Regions from separate parts of the Azospirillum terrae genome, predicted to be linked through region 2. Evidence: predicted binding sites of a transcription regulator. Region 2 holds the regulator's gene; the other holds the start of a gene.
The links. Region 2 encodes HrcA, which represses chaperone genes, less so after heat shock. Its sites were predicted from a motif close to GTTAGCACTCNCCNNNGGNGAGTGCTAAC; they were not measured.
Positions count from the first base shown of each region.

Region 1: groES (co-chaperone GroES) is a predicted target of HrcA. The motif match lies at 3,963-3,991, and genes of this name have one in related genera.

Region 1 is NZ_JBPXMR010000005.1:355,995-361,677, forward strand. It holds gene ACSVDD_RS16310 (FAD-dependent oxidoreductase) at 1-3,457, shown strand, start outside; gene ACSVDD_RS16315 (usg protein) at 3,498-3,761, opposite strand; gene groES (co-chaperone GroES) at 4,039-4,329, shown strand; gene groL (chaperonin GroEL) at 4,388-5,683, shown strand, end outside.
Region 2 is NZ_JBPXMR010000011.1:134,014-139,696, reverse strand. It holds gene ACSVDD_RS23285 (glycosyltransferase) at 1-912, opposite strand, end outside; gene ACSVDD_RS23280 (response regulator) at 942-1,307, opposite strand; partial or broken gene grpE (nucleotide exchange factor GrpE) at 1,458-2,075, opposite strand; gene hrcA (heat-inducible transcriptional repressor HrcA) at 2,089-3,123, opposite strand; gene rph (ribonuclease PH) at 3,275-3,994, shown strand; gene rdgB (RdgB/HAM1 family non-canonical purine NTP pyrophosphatase) at 4,149-4,748, shown strand; gene hemW (radical SAM family heme chaperone HemW) at 4,736-5,683, shown strand, end outside.

The DNA.
Region 1 (5,683 bases), on a different contig from region 2:
CGCGGATCTGTACGGGCGGGAGGGGCTGCTGCGGGTGGACCGCGCGTTCCTCGGCCACCTCGCCGAGGCCGACGCCGCCCTGGCCTCCCGTCTGGAGGCCGCCCGCACCGCACCGGACTCGCGGGAACCCAAGGCCGAAAGCGACCTGCTGATCGCCGTGGCCCCGCATGTCGAAGACTTCATCGGCCAGCTGTTCGGCATCCGCGCCGCGCTGGACGATCTGCGCGCCCGCCATCACGAACTGGCCCCGCTCTACGCCGCCAAACGCCTGTTCGTGCAGCGCCGCGCCGCCAAGGCGGTGAAGCCCGACGACGTGGCCGCGCTCGACGGCGCCGAGCTGGCCGCGCGGCTGGAGGATTGGCTTGGCGAACCGCTGACCGACATGGGTTTCGCCCGCCAGGTGCTCGCCTGGATGGATGCGGAGGCGGACCATGCCGAGCAGTTGGACACCGCCGCCCGCTACGCCGCCTGGGCGGTGTTCGCCGAGGCCGGCCGCGCCAGGCACGGCGCCGGCGTTCTGTTTCAGGTGCCGCACAAGACCGACCCGCTGCACCTCGTGCCGCTGGCGGTCGAGGAGGTGCACGGCGCCCCCATGGCCCGCGCGCCGGAGGAGCACTGCCACGCCCGCCAGGGCTTCCACCTCACCGACGCCGGCACCGACCTGAAGGGCGCGCTGGACGAGGCGAACTACTGCATCTGGTGCCACAACCAGGGCAAGGACAGCTGCTCCAAGGGCCTGCCCGACCGTAAGACCGGCGGCACCGCCAAGAGCGCGTTCGGCGTGACGCTGCACGGCTGCCCGCTCGATGAGAAGATCTCGGAGATGCACACCCTCAAGGCCGAGGGGGTGCCGATCGGCGCGCTGGCCGCGGTCGTGGTGGACAACCCCATGTGCGCCGCCACCGGGCACCGGATCTGCAACGACTGCATGAAAGCCTGCATCTATCAGAAGCAGGACCCCGTCGACATCCCGCAGGCCGAGACGCGCACGCTGAAGGACGTGCTGGAGCTGCCCTGGGGCTTCGAGATCTACAGCCTGCTCACCCGCTGGAACCCGCTCGACGTGCGCCGCCCGGTGATGAAGGCGGCCAGCGGCTACAAGGTGCTGGTGGTGGGCCTTGGCCCGGCCGGTTTCACGCTGGCGCACCACCTGATGAACGACGGGCACGCCGTGGTCGGCATCGACGGGTTGAAGATCGAGCCGCTGCCGGCCGATCTGTCCGGCGTTCTGCCCAGCGGCACGCGGGTGGGCTTCCGGCCGATCCGCGACGTGCACGACCTCTACGACCGGCTCGACGAGCGCGTCATGGCCGGCTTCGGCGGGGTGGCCGAGTACGGCATCACCGTGCGCTGGAACAAGAACTTCCTGAAGGTGATCCGCCTGCTGCTGGAGCGGCGGACCTGCATGACCATCATCGGCGGCGTGCGCTTCGGCGGCACGCTGACCATCGACGACGCGTTCGAGCAGGGCTTCGACCACATCGCGCTGTGCATGGGCGCCGGCAAGCCGACCGTCGTGCCCATGAAGAACGGCTTGGCGCGCGGCGTGCGGCAGGCGTCGGACTTCCTGATGGCCTTGCAGCTGACCGGGGCGGCGAAGACCGAGTCCATCGCCAACCTTCAGGTCCGCCTGCCCATCGTGGTGATCGGCGGCGGCCTGACCGCAATCGATACGGCTACGGAATCATTGGCCTACTACCCCGTCCAGGTCGAGAAGTTCCTCGCCCGCTACGAGACGCTGTCGGCCGAGCGCGGCGAAGCCATGGTGCGCGCCCGCTGGACCCCGGACGAGACGACGCTCGCCGACGAGTTCCTCACCCACGCCCGCGTCCTCCGCGAGGAGCGCGCCGCCGCCACCGCCGAGGCCCGCGCCCCACGGCTGAGCGAACTTCTGGAGTCCTGGGGCGGGGCGACCATCGCCTACCGACGCCGGCTGATCGACGCGCCGAGCTACACGCTGAACCACGAGGAGGTGGCGCACGGCCTCGCAGAGGGCATCCGCTTCCTGGAGTGCGTCACCCCGCGCGCCGTGGAGATGGACGAGACGGGAGCCGCCAAGGCCCTGCACCTCGCCCACGACCCGGTCGGCCCGGACGGCGTGGTCGCGCCGGCCGCGGTGGATATCACCATCCCCGCCCGCACCATCCTGATCGCCGCCGGCACCCAGCCCAACACCGTGCTGGCCCGCGAGGAGCCGGAGTGGGTGGAGATGGACGGCCGCACCTTCCGCGCCGTGGACGAGGACGGCACCCCGGTCAAGCCGGAGCGCACACCCAAGCCCGCCGCCGCGCACGTTCTGATGACCAGGGCGGCGGACGGGCGCTTCCTGTCCTTCTTCGGCGACCTGCACCCGTCCTTCTCCGGCAACGTGGTGAAGGCCATGGGCGGGGCGAAGCGCGGCTACCCGGTGGTCAGCCGCGTGCTGGAAAAGCGTTCCCCCACCGCGGTGGCGCCGGAGCGATTGGCCCAGATTCTCAACCACGATCTGCGCGCCAGCGTGCACGCCGTGCACCGCCTGACGCCCACCATCGTCGAAGTGGTGGTGAAGGCCCCTGCCGCCGCCCGTCGTTTCGAACCCGGACAGTTCTACCGCCTGCAAAATTTCGAGACGCTGTCTTATCGGGTGGGCAACACGACGCTGGCCATGGAGGGCTTGGCCCTGACCGGCGCCTGGGTGGACAAGGCGCGCGGCCTGTTGTCGATGATCGTGCTGGAGATGGGCGGCTCGTCCGACCTGTGCGCGACGCTGAAGACCGGCGATCCCGTCATCGTCATGGGCCCGACCGGCACGCCGACCGAGGTGGAGGCGGGCGAGACGGTCTGCCTCGTGGGCGGCGGCCTCGGCAACGCGGTCTTGTTCTCCATCGGACAGGCGGCGCGGGCCAAGGGCTGCCGGGTGGTCTACTTCGCCGGCTACAAGAAGCTGATCGACCGTTACAAGGTCGATCAGATCGAGGCGGCGGCCGACCGCGTCATCTGGTGCAGCGACGAGGCACCGGGCTTCGAGCCCACCCGCGCGCACGACAAGACCATCGTCGGCAACATCGTCGAGGCCATGCGCGCCTACGCCGCGGGTGAACTGGGCGAGGCGGACATCCCCCTGTCCGCGGTGGATCGCATCATCGCCATCGGCTCCGACCGCATGATGGCGGCGGTGGGCGCGGCGCGGCACGGCGTGCTGAAGCCCTATCTGAAGCCGGATCATATCGGCATCGGATCGATCAACTCCCCCATGCAGTGCATGATGAAGGAGATCTGCGCCCAGTGCCTGCAACGCCACCGCGATCCGGTGACGGGCGAGGAGAGCGTGGTGTTCTCCTGCTTCAACCAGGACCAGAACCTCGACCGCGTGGACTTCGCCAACCTCAACGACCGGCTGAGGCAGAACGCCGTGCAGGAAAAACTGACCGCCCAGTGGATCGACCGCTGCCTGCGCCAGATGGGGACGCGGCGGTAAACGGCGGCGGTTCTAGCTGGACCTGCGGCCGTCACACCGGTCAGTGCAGGCGGAATTCGGCGGCGACCAGCCGGACCTCGCCGGGCGTGACGATCCCCATGCTTGCCAGCGTGACCGAGTGCAGCGGGCCGTCCAGGTTGCGCTGCCAGTAGTCGAGGAACCGCTTCAGCACCGGGTACTCCGGCGCCAGATCGAGATCCTGCCAGATGAAGCTCTGCAACAGGGCGGGATGGTCGGGCATGTGGTAGAGGATTTCCGCCGTGGTCAGGCGGTAATCCCGGAGTTGGCGGGCCAGATCGGTCATGCGCGCACCTGCGTGGTGGTTGCGTCCGGCGGCGGCCCCTCTCGTCCCCGCCCGAAGGCGTGCCGCCTGACGAGTCAACGCGCAATCAGGAAAAACGGTTCCCAATCAACAGGTTAGCAGCAACCCTCAGCGATTGCTGCCAGCTTTTTGCGCAAATCTCCGAACGACCCTCTTGAATCGCGGCGGCGCTTCGATTAGCTGTCTGGCACTCACCGGGCGAGAGTGCTAACAACGCCCGAAACCCAAATTCCTTTGAGCCTTTCATGGAGGCACGCACATGAAGTTCCGTCCGCTGCACGACCGCGTCGTCGTCAAGCGCATCGAGTCCGACACCAAGACCAAGGGCGGCATCATCATCCCCGACACGGCGAAGGAAAAGCCGCAAGAGGGTCAGGTGATCGCGGTCGGCCCCGGCGCTCGTGACGAGGCCGGCAAGGTTGTCGCGCTCGACGTGAAGGCCAATGACCGCGTCCTGTTCGGCAAGTGGTCGGGCACCGAGGTGAAGATCGACGGCGAGGATTTCCTGATCATGAAGGAATCCGACATCATGGGCGTTATCGAGGCCTGAGGCTTCACGTCCATTCCCGTCCTTATCCCTACGATCTGAATTCAGAGGAATCGAGCCTATGGCTGCCAAGGAAGTCAAGTTCTCCGCCTCCGCCCGCGAGAAGATGCTGCGCGGCGTGGACATCCTGGCCGACGCTGTGAAGGTCACGCTGGGTCCGAAGGGCCGCAACGTCGTCATCGAGAAGTCGTTCGGCGCTCCCCGCATCACCAAGGACGGCGTCACCGTCGCCAAGGAGATCGAGCTCGCCGACAAGTTCGAGAACATGGGCGCGCAGATGGTGCGTGAGGTCGCGTCGAAGACGAACGACCTGGCCGGCGACGGCACCACCACCGCGACCGTTCTGGCCCAGGCCATCGTCCGCGAGGGCGTGAAGTCGGTGGCCGCCGGCCTGAACCCGATGGACCTGAAGCGCGGCATCGACCTCGCGGTCGAGACCGTCGTGAACGACATCAAGAGCCGCGCCAAGAAGGTCACGACCAACGAGGAAATCGCCCAGGTCGGCACCATCTCCGCCAACGGCGAGACCGAGATCGGTCAGAAGATCGCCGAAGCCATGGGCAAGGTCGGCAACGAGGGCGTCATCACGGTCGAGGAGTCCAAGAGCCTCGAGACCGAGCTGGACGTCGTCGAGGGCATGCAGTTCGACCGCGGCTACCTGTCGCCGTACTTCATCACCAACGCCGACAAGATGACCTGCGAGCTGGACAGCCCGTACATCCTGCTGCACGAGAAGAAGCTGTCGGGCCTCCAGGCTCTGCTGCCGGTTCTCGAGTCGGTCGTGCAGTCGTCGCGCCCGCTGCTGATCATCGCCGAGGACGTCGAGGGCGAGGCCCTGGCGACCCTGGTCGTGAACAAGCTGCGTGGTGGCCTGAAGGTCGCCGCCGTGAAGGCGCCGGGCTTCGGTGACCGCCGCAAGGCCATGCTGGAAGACATCGCCATCCTGACCGGCGGTCAGGTGATCTCCGAGGATCTCGGCATCAAGCTCGAGAACGTGACCATCGACATGCTCGGCACCGCCAAGCGCGTCCAGATCACCAAGGAGAACACCACGATCGTCGATGGCGCCGGCGAGAAGGCCGACATCGAGGCCCGCACCGGCCAGATCCGCGCCCAGATCGAAGAGACCACCTCCGACTACGACCGCGAGAAGCTCCAGGAGCGTCTGGCGAAGCTGGCCGGCGGCGTCGCCGTCCTGCGCGTCGGCGGTGCGACCGAGGTCGAGGTGAAGGAGCGCAAGGACCGCGTTGACGACGCCATGCACGCCACCCGCGCCGCGGTGGAAGAGGGCATCGTCGCCGGCGGCGGCACCGCGCTGCTGTACGCCACCAAGGCCCTGGACGCCCTGAAGCCGACC
Region 2 (5,683 bases):
GAAGTCCACGTCATAGAGGTGGAATCCATCGAAAGTCCGCGCGTCGAAGCCCACCGCCGCGGCGACCTCGCGCCGCGCCGCGATCAGCAGGCCGTCCAGCGCCTGGACACCGCCCATCAGCCCGTGATGCGGGTGGTACACGGATACCGAGCACCCCGCCCCGTCCGGCAGAACGTGCACGACCTGCCCGCGCAGGTACGGCCAGCCCGACGACACCCACCCCGGCCCGCTGAGCCGCGTCGTGCCGGCCAGCCCCAGCACGTCCACCGTGCGCAGGTGGGCGACCATGCGGTGCACCGCGTCGGCCGGCAGCGTCACGTCGTCGTGCGAGAGCACCACGACCTCCCCCCTGGCCCGCGCCAGCCCTTCGGTGTAGCCGGCGGACAGCGAGGATGGACCGACGATGGCGATCACCTCACCGGGGCGGCCGGCCAGCAGCGTGTGCCAATGGGCGACGGCACGGGCCGAGCGCTCCCCGTCCGGGCTGCAAATGATGGCGGAGACCATTGTGTCGCCACCGGGCGGCGCCAACGGCGGGCGCACAGGCTGTGGCCGTTCCGCGAGGATGCGGACGATGGTGGCGAGATCCCGCATGGCCGGGAGGTGGGTGGAATTCCGGCGAAGCGCCGCACGCAGCCAGCGCACGCCGTCCAGCGTGCGCCCCATCCCCAGCGCGGTGCCGCCGCAGGCCGTCAGGACGTCCGGGTCGGCCGGCGCCGCCCGGCAGGCCCCGCGCAGGGCGGTCACGGTTCCGGCGGCATCGTTCTTCAGGCCGCGAACCTCGGCCAGCGCCATCCAGCCCTGTGGGTCGGCCGGGTCCGTCAGGGTGGCCCCGACGCAGACCGCCTCGGCGTCGTCGAGCTGCCCAAGATGCACCAGGGACGCCGCACGGTCGAGGAATGGCGCCGACACGGTGGCTCCTTACATGAGGTCAAAGCCCCTTACGGGCAGACCTTCTTGACCGTCTCGATCAGCTTTTCCGGGTTGAAGGGCTTGACCAGCCAGCCGGTGGCGCCGGCTTCGCGGCCGGCGGTCTTCTTGGCGGGGTCGGCCTCGGTGGTCAGCAGCAGCACCGGCGTGGCGCGGTTGGTGGCGCTGGCGCGCACCGCCTTGGTCAGCGCCAGACCGTCCATGCCCGGCATGTTCAGGTCGGTGATGATGCAGTCGAACTTCTGCTTCGCCACCAGCGCCGCACCGGCGGAACCGTCCGCAGCCTCCTGCACGGCGTAGCCGGCCTTTTGCAGGGTGAAGGTCACCATGTCGCGGATGGTCTTGGAATCGTCGACGGTCAGGATCGTCTTCGCCACGGTCTCGTCCCTGCTTTCTGGCCTGTTTGCCCGTGCGTCGCCGCACAAACTTGAATCGTTACAAATGCGAAGGGTTTGCGCAAGGCCGGGAGCGGTGCGGCGTTACGCCGCCCCCGGCGCTCCGAATCACGCCCCCGGTCAGGCCCCCGCTCAGGCCGTGGTGTCGACGTGCCCGGCGGCTTCCGGCGGGGCCTTGGCGACGCCGACCATCGCTTCGCGCAGCAGGCGGCCATGGATGGTGTAGCCGGGCTGGAGCACCTGGACCACCGTGCCGGCGGGCTTGCCGGTGTTCTCGATCTCGAACATCACCTGATGGAAGTTCGGGTCGAACGGCTCGCCGGTGGGATCGACCTTCTTGATGCCGGTGCGCTCGAAGGCGCCCAGCAGCTGGCGCTCGGTCGCCTCGACGCCGACGGCGAGGCTCTTGAGCATCTCGTCCTGCTCGCGGCCCTCGGGCGGCACGGCGTCCAGCGCGCGGCGAAGATTGTCGGCGACGCTGACCAGATCCTTGGCGAAGCTGGACACGGCGAACTTCGACGCGTCCTCGCGGTCGCGCTGGGCGCGGCGGCGGGTGTTCTCGGTCTCGGCCATGGCGCGCAGCAGCTGGTCCTTCAGGCTGGCGACCTCGGCCTCCAGCTTGGCGACGCGCTCGTCCGCGCCGGCCTCGGGGGCTGCGGCGGCCGGCTGGCCGTTGGTCTCGAGTTCGGCGTCGGCGGGGGTGTTGCCAGCGGAGATGTTGTTGTCGCTCATGTCTCTCTCGTTGTTTTCTTGGGCGCAAGCCTCAGCCGATGAGCCGGCTGACGACTTTCGCTGTGTAGTCCACCAGGGGAATGATACGGGCATAATTGATCCGTGTTGGACCGAGGACGCCGATGGCGCCGATGACCTGCTCGCGGCTGTTCTGGAACGGCGAAATGATCAGCGAGCAGCCCGAATGATTGAACAGCACGTTTTCAGCACCAATGAAGATCTGCACGCCGTCGCCCTGCCCGGTGGCTTCCAGCAGGCGCAGCATCGCCTCCTTGGTTTCCAGCGCCTCGAACAGTGAGCGCACGCGCTCCAGGTCGGACAGGGCGGTGACGTCCTCCAGCAGCTTGGCCTGTCCGCGCACGATGAGCTGGCCGTCCCCCGCGCTGCCCGCCCAGGTGGCGAGCCCGGCCGAGACGACGCGCGTGGATACCTCGTCCAGTTCGGAGCGCTGGTCGGCGATCTCGCGCAGCACTTCCTTGCGCGCCTCGTCCAGCGTGCGGCCGACCAGCCGGGCGGTCAGATAGTTGGACGCCATCTGCAAGGTCGAGCCGGGCAGCCCGATGGGCACCTCGACGACGCGGTTCTCGACCAGCCCATCCTCGTTGACCAGCACCACCAGCGCCCGGCCCGGCCCCAGCGAGACGAATTCGATGTGCCGCAGCGCCCGGTCGGTCTTCGGCGCCAGCACCAGCCCGGCGCAGTGCGACAGGCCCGACAGCATGGCCGACGCCTCGCGCATCACGTCGGGCAGCGAACGGCCCGAGGAGGAGCACTGGGCCTCGATGGACTCGCGCTCGTCCTCGGTCAGCGCGCCCACCTCCAAAATGCCGTTGACGAACATGCGCAACCCCAGCTCGGTCGGGATGCGGCCGGCGGAGGTGTGCGGCGCGTACAGCAGCCCCAGCTCCTCCAGGTCGGCCATGACGTTGCGGATGGTCGCCGGCGACAGAGCCATGCCGAGGCGCCGCGAGATCGTGCGCGAGCCCACCGGCTCACCCGTCGCCACATAGGCGTCGACGATGTGCCGGAAGATGTCGCGCGACCTTTGGTTCAGCTCGGTGATCATGGGGCGGTTGCGAATCCCGTGCGCGGAGTGCGCGTTGGAATTTAGGCGGGTCGGCCGGGCGAATCAACGCCGGCTCTGGACGGAAGGGGGCCGGGGCGCTAGCTTCCCTGCCCGATCGCCCCCCATTTCAACGACCATAGGACCTTTGCCGATGCGCCCCTCCGGCCGCGCCCCCGACCAGCTGCGCACCGTTTCGCTGGAGCCCGGCTTCAGCAAATACGCCGAGGGTTCGTGCCTCGTGCGCTTCGGCGACACCCACGTGCTGTGCACCGCCAGCGTCGACGACAGCGTGCCGCGCTTCCTCAAGGGCACCGGGCTGGGCTGGGTGACGGCCGAGTACGGCATGCTGCCGCGCTCGACGCATTCGCGCACCGACCGCGAGGCGGCGAAGGGCAAGCAATCCGGCCGCACGCAGGAGATCCAACGCCTGATCGGCCGCGCGCTGCGCGCCGTCACCGACCGCGCTCTCATGCCGGAGGTGCAGATCAAGGTGGACTGCGACGTGCTCCAGGCCGACGGCGGCACCCGCACCGCGGCGATCACCGGCAGCTACGTGGCGCTGCATCTGGCGTTCCAGCACCTGATGAGCATCGGTGCCTTGAAGAAGATGCCGCTGACCGATCAGGTCGCCGCGGTGTCCTGCGGCATCTACAAGGGCACGCCGGTGCTCGACCTGGACTACGCCGAGGATTCCAACGCGCAGGCGGATTCGAACTTCGTGCTCACGGGCCGCGGCGGCATCGTCGAGATCCAGGGCACCGCCGAGGAGAAGCCCTTCGAACAGGCCCAGTTCATGGACCTGCTGACCCTGGCCCAGAAGGGCATCGCCGAACTGGCCGCCTTGCAGAAGGCGGCGCTGGGCATCGCCTGAGGCTTTTGCGGGCCACCTCTTTTCCCCTCTCCCCTCTGGGGAGAGGGTAGGGGTGAGGGGGTCCCGCCGTTTCGGTACGTCCGGCACACGCGCATCCCCCTCACCCTAACCCTCTCCCCAGGGGGGAGAGGGGACTGAGAAGGAACGCCTCACCATGACCACCCCCCGCCACTTCACCGGCGACACGCTGGTCATCGCCACGCACAATCCCGGCAAGGTGCGGGAGATCGCCGACCTGCTGCGGCCCTACGCCAAGAATTTCGCGTCCAGCATCGACCTCGGCCTGCCCGAGCCGGAAGAAACCGGCAGCACGTTCGTTGCGAATGCGGAACTGAAGGCTCTGGCCGCCGCCAAGGCCGGGCACATCGCGCTGGCCGACGACAGCGGGCTGGTGGTGCCGGCGCTGGGCGGCGATCCGGGGATCTACTCGGCGCGCTGGGCCGGCCCGACCAAGGACTTCCGCGTCGCCATGCAAAAGGTTGAGGACGGGCTGGCGGGCAAATCCGACCGCTCCGCCTATTTCGTCTGCGCGCTGTCGCTGGCGTGGCCGGACGGGCATGTGGAGACGGTTGAGGGGCGCTGCCACGGCACGCTGGTGTGGCCGGCGCGTGGGGAAAAGGGGTTCGGCTACGACCCGATCTTCATTCCCAATGGCTACGGCATTACCTTCGGTGAGATGGACCCGGCCAAGAAGCACGAGATGAGCCACCGGGCCGACGCCTTCCGCCAGCTTGTGGAGCGATGCTTCAGATAGTCCCCGATCCCGGCTTCGGGATCTACATCCACTGGCCCTTCTGCAAGTCGAAGTGCCCGTACTGCGATTTCAACAGCCACGTCCGCGAGCGCATCGACCAGCCGCGCTGGCGCGATGCGCTGTTGCATGAACTCGATCATTACGCAGACGCAACGGCTGGCCGCACCGTCACGTCGGTGTTCTTCGGCGGCGGCACGCCCTCGCTGATGGACCCGGACACCACGGCGGCGCTGATCGACCGCATCCAGCAGCGCTGGCGCGTCGCCAACAGCCTGGAAATCACGCTGGAGGCCAACCCCACCTCGGTGGAGGCCAGCCGCTTCCAGGCGTTCCGCGCCGCCGGGGTGAACCGGGTGTCGCTGGGCATCCAGGCGCTGGACGACGCGTCCCTGCGCTTCCTCGGCCGTCAGCACAACGCCGCCGAGGCGCTGGGCGCCATAGACCTGGCGGCGCGAACGTTCGATCGTTTCTCTTTCGATCTGATCTACGCGCGGCCCGAGCAGACCGTCGCGGCGTGGCAGGCCGAGCTGACCCGCGCGCTGGATTTCGCGGTCGGCCACATCTCGGTCTACCAACTGACCATCGAGGAGGGCACCGCCTTCCACCCCGCCCACCGGCGCGGCGAATTCCAGATCCCCGACGAGGAACTGGCCGGCGACCTCTATGAGGCGACGCAGGATCTGCTGGGCGCCGCCGGCCTGCCGGCCTACGAGATCTCCAACCACGCCCGCCCCGGCGAGGAGAGCCGGCACAACCTCACCTACTGGCGCTACGGCGACTATGTCGGCATCGGCCCCGGCGCGCACGGCCGGCTGACGCTGGACGGCACGAAGCACGCCACCCGCGCCCACCGCGCGCCGGAAATCTGGCTGGAGCGCGTCGAGCGCCACGGCCACGGCGGCCACACGCCGGAGGCCGTCGACGCCGACTCCCGC